Regions from separate parts of the Microbacterium sp. 2216-1 genome, predicted to be linked through region 3. Evidence: riboswitches for the same ligand, from Rfam matches in the RefSeq annotation. Region 3 holds a riboswitch; each other region holds the start of a gene.
The links. A riboswitch is a leader RNA that binds a small molecule or an ion and turns the genes downstream of it on or off. The one in region 3 is predicted to bind thiamine pyrophosphate.
Positions count from the first base shown of each region.

Region 1 (2,257 bases), on a different contig from region 3:
ACTGGTTCAGGTTGCGGTACTGCCAGTACTCCAGCGTGTCGCCGTAGTCGAAGGCGAAGCTCGGTCCCTCCTCGCCGGGCTCCAGCGGCAGCTCGTCGAGGATCATCAGTACCGTGGCGACCTTCGTGATGCTGGCGATCTCGTCGCGCTCGGTCGTCGATGAGGCGGGCCCGATTCCCTCTACCGCGACGGCGGCGCTGCCGGTTTCCGGCCAGGTGAGCGCTGCCGCTTCTGCCGGCGCGATCTCTGTCTTCACGGCGGCCGCTGCAGGAGCGACCGCGTCGAGCGGCCACAGCAGAGTCGAGGCGACGTATGCGCCGCACAGGGTTCCGACGATCCCGAGGGGGATCAGTACTCCCGGGCGTCGCCAGCTCGGCGCCAGATGTGCGCCGTCGAAGAGGTCGGGCGTGCTCCGGGGTTCCGGCAGCGACTCAGCCTTCAACGTCGCGGTATCGAGCCAGGTCAGTGCGGTCGGCGGCCGCTTTTCATCCGCCCAAGCCGTTTGCGGCGCAGAGGCCCCGTCCGCAGCATCCGAACCGACGGCCGTGCCGCTGGGCTCGCTGGCGTCGGGAGAGAGCACCGGGTTCTCGCGCGTCGGAGCATCGTCATCGTCGAAGGCGCTGAGGAATGCCGGCTCCGGGTCGTTCTCGACGGCGTCCACAGCGACAGTATCGACGGCATACGCGGCGAAACCGGTATCCCACGACGGGGCGGAAGCCCGCGTGTCGCCCAGGGGTGGCGCGTCTGAGAAGCGTTCGGCGTCGTCGACGGCGTCGTCGTTCGGGGCGGGCACGTCATCAATGACGGTGTTGTCAGGAGTGCGCAGTGTGTCACCGAATGCGGGCAACGGAGCACGAGAGGACTCCGTCGTCTGCGGGTGGGCACGCTCGCGCAGTTCACGGCGCGTGGCGGGGCGCGTGGACTCGGGGGAGGTGGTCACCCGTCCACGCTACCCAACGTCCCTGTGTGCGGTCGGCGGGATATGATCGATGAACCACCACGGGAGTCCGGACCGCCGGGCTGAGAGGAAGCGAAGAGCGCTTCGACCGTCGAACCTGATCCGGATCATGCCGGCGCAGGGAGGAGTTCCTATGAGCACGTCCACGTCCAGTTCCGCGTCCACGAACACGGGGCGTATGCGCCCCGAGATCTGGCGCTGGCGCATCGTCGACATCGTCGTCGCCAGCGTGCTGGGCGTCGCCTGCGGTGTTCTGTTCCTGCTGTGGAACGTTGGCTACCTCGGCCCCAAGGCGCTGCTCGACCCGCTGCTGCCCGGCGTGCAGGGACTGCTCGACGGGCCGTGGCTGATCGCCGGCGTGCTGGGTGGCCTCATCATCCGCAAGGCCGGCGCTGCGATCTACGTCGAGACCCTCGCCGCCGTCGTCTCGGCCCTGGCCGGCGCGCAGTGGGGCGGGTTCCTCACCATTGAGGCCGGACTCGTGCAGGGCCTCGGCGCCGAACTGATCTTCCTGCTCTTCGCGTACCGTGTCTGGTCGCTGCCCGTGGCGATGCTCGCCGGCGCCGGCGCCGCCCTGCTGGGCGGGATCAACAACATGATCCTGTGGTTCGCGGGTGCCGACGCAGCCTTCACCGTCGTCTACCTGATCTGCACCGTCATCTCGGGCGCCGTACTCGCCGGTCTGCTCGGCTGGCTGCTCGCCCGGGGCCTCGCGGCTACCGGTGCTCTCGACCGCTTCGGCTCGGGCCGAGAGGTGCGCAAGCGGGTCTGACCGACCGGCGATCGCCATGGTGTCAGGAGGGATCGCGCCCGCCGCGGTCGAGGCGCGTGGATGGGGCTGGCGGCACGCCAGTCGCCTCGCCTGGGCGGTGCGCGATGTCACGCTGCGCATCGATCCCGGTGAGCGGGTGCTGCTGCTCGGCGCCTCGGGTGCCGGTAAGTCGACGCTCATGCATGGCCTGGCCGGTGTGCTCGGTGGCGATGAGGAGGGCGAGGCCGAGGGCGAGCTGCTCATCGATGGCCTGCCCGCCGCGGCTGCGCGGGGCCGGGCCGGTCTTGTGCTGCAGGACCCCGACTCGCAGGTCATCCTTGCGCGCGTCGGCGACGACGTCGCCTTCGGATGCGAGAACCTCGGCCTGCCCCGGGACGAGATCTGGCGCCGCGTCGACGCCGCGCTCGACGCCGTGGGCCTCGACGTGCCGCGGGATCGCCCGACGAAGGCGCTCTCGGGTGGGCAGAAGCAGCGCCTCGCGCTCGCCGGGTCGCTTGCGATGCGGCCGGGACTGCTGCTGCTCGATG
Region 1 covers NZ_JBKFTM010000005.1:143,655-145,911, reverse strand. The annotation lists gene ACLD0U_RS13615 (D-alanyl-D-alanine carboxypeptidase family protein) at 1-940, opposite strand, end outside; TPP riboswitch at 990-1,099, shown strand; gene ACLD0U_RS13610 (ECF transporter S component) at 1,092-1,730, shown strand; gene ACLD0U_RS13605 (ABC transporter ATP-binding protein) at 1,747-2,257, shown strand, end outside.
Region 1: linked by a shared signal. The riboswitch ahead of ACLD0U_RS13610 (ECF transporter S component) and the one ahead of thiM (hydroxyethylthiazole kinase) in region 3 are both predicted to bind thiamine pyrophosphate.

Region 2 (2,257 bases), 160 kb from region 3:
GACCTCGTCGACACCGTGGTCCCCGTCGCGCTGCTCATCGCGCTTCCTCTGGCGGGGGCGCTGGTTCTGGTGGCGACGGCGATCTTCCGCGGGGTGCGCAGACTCCGCGCGACACGGGCCACCGCGCGCGATATCGCCGCTCGCGCCGACTCTCGCATCGTCGGCGGCCACCGCGTGATGCTCACGCGCGACCTGCGCCCGACCGCGTTCTCACTGCCGCACCGACACGGCGGTATCGTCCTCTCCCGCGGGCTTGTCGAAGTCCTGCACCCCGATGAGCTCGCCGCGGTGATCGCTCACGAGCGCGAGCATGTGCACGGACGCCATCACCTCGCACTCGGCGTGCTCGAGGCCGTGATCGCTCCTCTGCACCGGCTCCCGCTGATGTCCGCGATCCGCAATGCCGTGCCGCTGTACCTCGAGATCGCCGCCGACCGGGCCGCTTCGCGCCGAGCGGGCACCCCGGCCCTCGCCAGCGCGCTGCTCAAACTCGGCGGCACGGTCGGCGCTCACGCTCCGACGCCCCATCGGGTCGTGCTGCATGCCGCAGGGCCCGATCGCATCGGGCACCTGGTCTCCCCCGCGCGCATCGGCGCGTCGCTCGTTCCCGCGATCGCGCTCGGCGCGGCGACCGCCGCGTTCGCCCTGATGGCCGTCGTGGTGCACGGACCATATCTGTCGGTCATCCTCACCGGCTGCCGTCTCGCGACCTGAGTGGCCGACCCGGATTTGCCCACCTTCGTCGTCCGTAGTACACATGGACTGTCCACACGGGTGCCCTGAGAAGGGCTGAGATCAAGCTGACGCGCTTGAGACCGTCGAACCTGATCCGGTTGATACCGGCGTAGGAAGTGAGAGAGTTCCGTGGTTGCACGCACCCCGAAATCCGAAGTCCCGTCCTCGGCATCCGCCGCCTCGACATCGGCGACGCCGCAGTCGAGTGAGCAGCATCCCGCCCACCGGCTCGCCTGGCTCGAAGACGCGACCCACGGGATCCGCGTTCCGGTCACCGAGATCCAGCAGAGTGATTCGCCCAACGGCTCGGCCAATCCCCCGCTGCAGGTGTACCGCACGATGGGTCCCGGTAGCATCCCCGAGGAGGGGCTCGCACCATGGCGGTCCGCCTGGATCGCCGAGCGCGGCGACACCGAGACGTACGCCGCCCGCGGGCACCGCCTCGAAGACGACGGCCGCACGGCCGTGCGCCGCGGCGCACCCTCGCAGCAATGGCAGGGGCGCACACCGGTACCGGTCCGTGCCAAGGCCGGCCACCGCGTGACGCAGATGCACTACGCCCGCCGGGGCATCATCACCCCCGAGATGCGGTTCGTCGCGCTGCGCGAACAGTGCGACGTCGAGCTGGTGCGCAGCGAGATCGCCGCGGGCCGCGCGATCATTCCCAACAACGTCAACCACCCCGAATCCGAGCCGATGATCGTCGGCAAGGCGTTCCTGGTCAAGGTCAACGCGAACATCGGCAACTCCGCCGTGACCAGCTCGATCAGCGACGAGGTCGCGAAGCTCGAATGGGCCGCGAAGTGGGGCGCCGACACGCTCATGGATCTGTCGACGGGCAACGACATCCACACCACGCGGGAGTGGATCATCCGCAACTCACCGATCCCCATCGGCACCGTGCCGATCTACCAGGCCCTTGAGAAGGTCGATGGTGACGCGAACGCCCTCACCTGGGAGATCTACCGTGACACCGTGATCGAGCAGTGCGAGCAGGGCGTCGACTACATGACCGTCCACGCCGGCGTGCTGCTGCGCTACGTGCCGATGACTGCCGAGCGCGTCACCGGCATCGTCTCGCGCGGCGGATCGATCATGGCCGGCTGGTGCCTCGCCCATCACCAGGAGAACTTCCTGTACACCCACTTCGACGAGCTGTGCGAGATCTTCGCCGCCTACGACGTGGCCTTCTCGCTCGGCGACGGCCTGCGCCCCGGCTCGATCGCCGACGCCAACGACGCCGCGCAGTTCGCCGAGCTCGACACGCTGGCCGAGCTCACGCAGCGGGCCTGGGAGTACGACGTGCAGGTCATGGTCGAGGGGCCCGGTCACGTGCCGCTGCACAAGATCCGCGAGAACGTCGAACGCCAGCAGGAACTGTGCCACGGCGCGCCGTTCTACACTCTCGGGCCGCTGGCCACCGATATCGCCCCCGGCTACGACCACATCACCTCGGCGATCGGCGCAGCCGAGATCGCCCGCTACGGCACGGCGATGCTCTGCTACGTCACACCGAAGGAGC
Region 2 covers NZ_JBKFTM010000004.1:171,964-174,220, forward strand. The annotation lists gene ACLD0U_RS12750 (M56 family metallopeptidase) at 1-714, shown strand, start outside; TPP riboswitch at 761-868, shown strand; gene thiC (phosphomethylpyrimidine synthase ThiC) at 865-2,257, shown strand, end outside.
Region 2: linked by a shared signal. The riboswitch ahead of thiC (phosphomethylpyrimidine synthase ThiC) and the one ahead of thiM (hydroxyethylthiazole kinase) in region 3 are both predicted to bind thiamine pyrophosphate.

Region 3 (2,257 bases):
GCAGCGCGGTGGTCGCGAGGTGCGCGTCGTCGGCCGCGCAGATCTGTGACACCACGGCAACACCGGCGGCACCCGCCGCGCGCAGCGGTACAACGTCATCCGAGCGGATGCCACCGATTGCGACGGCGGGAACAGGGCTCTGCGCGGCGAGCGCGGCGAAGCCTGCGATGCCGAGCGGGGCCGGGTGATCGGGCTTCGTACTCGTCGGGCGGATCACCCCGGCACCGATGTAGTCGACTGTCCCGGTCGGAAGGTCGCGCAGCGCCGCCAGGTGCTCCGGCGTGTTCGCGGTGAGGCCGACGAGGGCATCCGGCCCGAGCAGGCGCCGCACCTCGGTCGCCGGCAGGTCGGACTGTCCCACGTGGACCCCGTCGACGCGGGCTCCCCGGCGGCGTGCGGCAAGAACGGCGTCGACGCGGTCGTCGACGACGAGCAGCGCGCGTCCGTCGATGGCCTCGGACAGGGTGACGAGTTGCTCGACGATGGCGTCGTCGTCGGCGTGTTTGTCGCGCAGCTGCACGATGGTGGCGCCGCCGTCGACCGCATCGCGGACGGTCTGCACGACACCGCGCGCACCGCACAGGTGCGGATCGGTGACCAGGTAGATCGACAGGTCGTACGTCACCGTGCGTCCTCCTCGATCCGGGCGTCGCGCAGCAGATCGTCTGTCTCGACCGCAGCGAGCGCGTCGATGAACGCGACGGCGAAGCTGCCGGGGCCCGCGGCGACCTTCGCCGCGCGCTCGGCGGCGACGGTGTAGACCAGGGTCGCCGCAGCCACCGCCGTCATGGCGTCGGCCCCGGTTGCTCGGGCCGCGCCGAGGAAGGCGGCCATGACGGCTCCGAGCGCGCACCCTCCCCCGGTGACGCGCGTGAGCAGCGGGTCGCCGTTGGCGATCCGGATCACCCGTTCCCCGTCGGTGATCAGGTCGGTGGCGCCCGAGACCGCCACCACGCTCCCCCACCGTGCGGCGATCGTACGGGCCGCCTCCATGGCGGCCTCCGGGGCATCGACGGCGTCGACGCCCCGTCCGCCGGCACCGGTGCCGGCCAGGGCGAGGATCTCACTCGCGTTGCCGCGCACGGCCGTCGGATGCTGGGCGACCAGCTCGGCGGCGAGTGTCGTCCGCACGGGGAGTGCTCCGATCGCGACCGGGTCGAGCACCCACGGCGTGCCCGCCGCGTTCGCGCCGCGCACCGCCTCGGACATGGCCGCGCGCTGCTCGGGCGGCGGAGTACCGAGATTCACCAGCAGCGCATCGGCGATGCCGGCGAAGATCCCGGACTCGCCGACGATGCCGACCATCGCGGGTGCCGCCCCCGTCGCCAGAAGCACATTGGCCGTGAAGCCCGCCACCACGGTGTTCGTGATGCACTGGGTCAGCGGAGGTGTTCGGCGCACCTCGCGCAGCAGCTCGGCGGCGGCGGCCGGAATACGGACGGATGGGCGCAGACGATCGCTCATGGACGACATCCCTTCGCTAGTACGAACTAGATCAGGTTCGACGGGTGTGATCTCAGCCGCTTCTGCGGCACCCCGTGTCACTGTGCGCGAGTCTAGCGAAGCCCGCCGGATCGGGCGTCGACCGGACCCGGCTCAGACGAGCTGTGCGAGCAGCTCGCTCTCGTCGTGCCGGGTCAGACCGGCACGACGCTCGCGGTCCAGTCCCCGAGCGCGTTCGTCGGCGAGCACGCTCCGGATCGTCTGGTCAAGGGGCGTGAATCCCCCGCCGGCGGCGCGGTACGCACGGTTGTCGTGCTGCGCGAAGCCCGGCATGTCTGCGGGCAGCCACAGCGGCAGTGAGCGCTCCCCCATCCAGTACTGCACGCCGTGCGCATCGAGCCAGTCGTCGTCGGCCACCCGGACCGGGCCGGAATGACCGGACTCGGTACGGAAGGCGTCGAGCAGGTCGCTCAGCGGCAGCGGATCACCGATGGCATTGACGACACCGGTGCGCCGGGCAGCGGTGATGAACCCGGCGAGATCGTCGACGTCGATCACCTGAGCGAATCGGTCGCGACTGTCGGGCGCCAGCACCGCGCCGTCACCGGCGCGTGCGAAGGCCGCCGCCCAGTATCCGAAGCGGTCGCTGGGATCGCCGGCGCCGACCACCAGTCCGGGCCGGACGATGCCGGCCCGCGTGCCCAGGGCGGTCACCGCCTGTTCGGCGGCGACCTTCTGGGCGCTGTAGTCGTACTCGTCGCCCGGCTGCGCGGGCGCGTGGAGCGGCCCGGTCTCGTCGAGACCGACGGTGACC
Region 3 covers NZ_JBKFTM010000004.1:13,709-15,965, forward strand. The annotation lists gene ACLD0U_RS11950 (bifunctional hydroxymethylpyrimidine kinase/phosphomethylpyrimidine kinase) at 1-625, opposite strand, end outside; gene thiM (hydroxyethylthiazole kinase) at 622-1,464, opposite strand; TPP riboswitch at 1,456-1,549, opposite strand; gene ACLD0U_RS11960 (NAD-dependent epimerase/dehydratase family protein) at 1,597-2,257, opposite strand, start outside.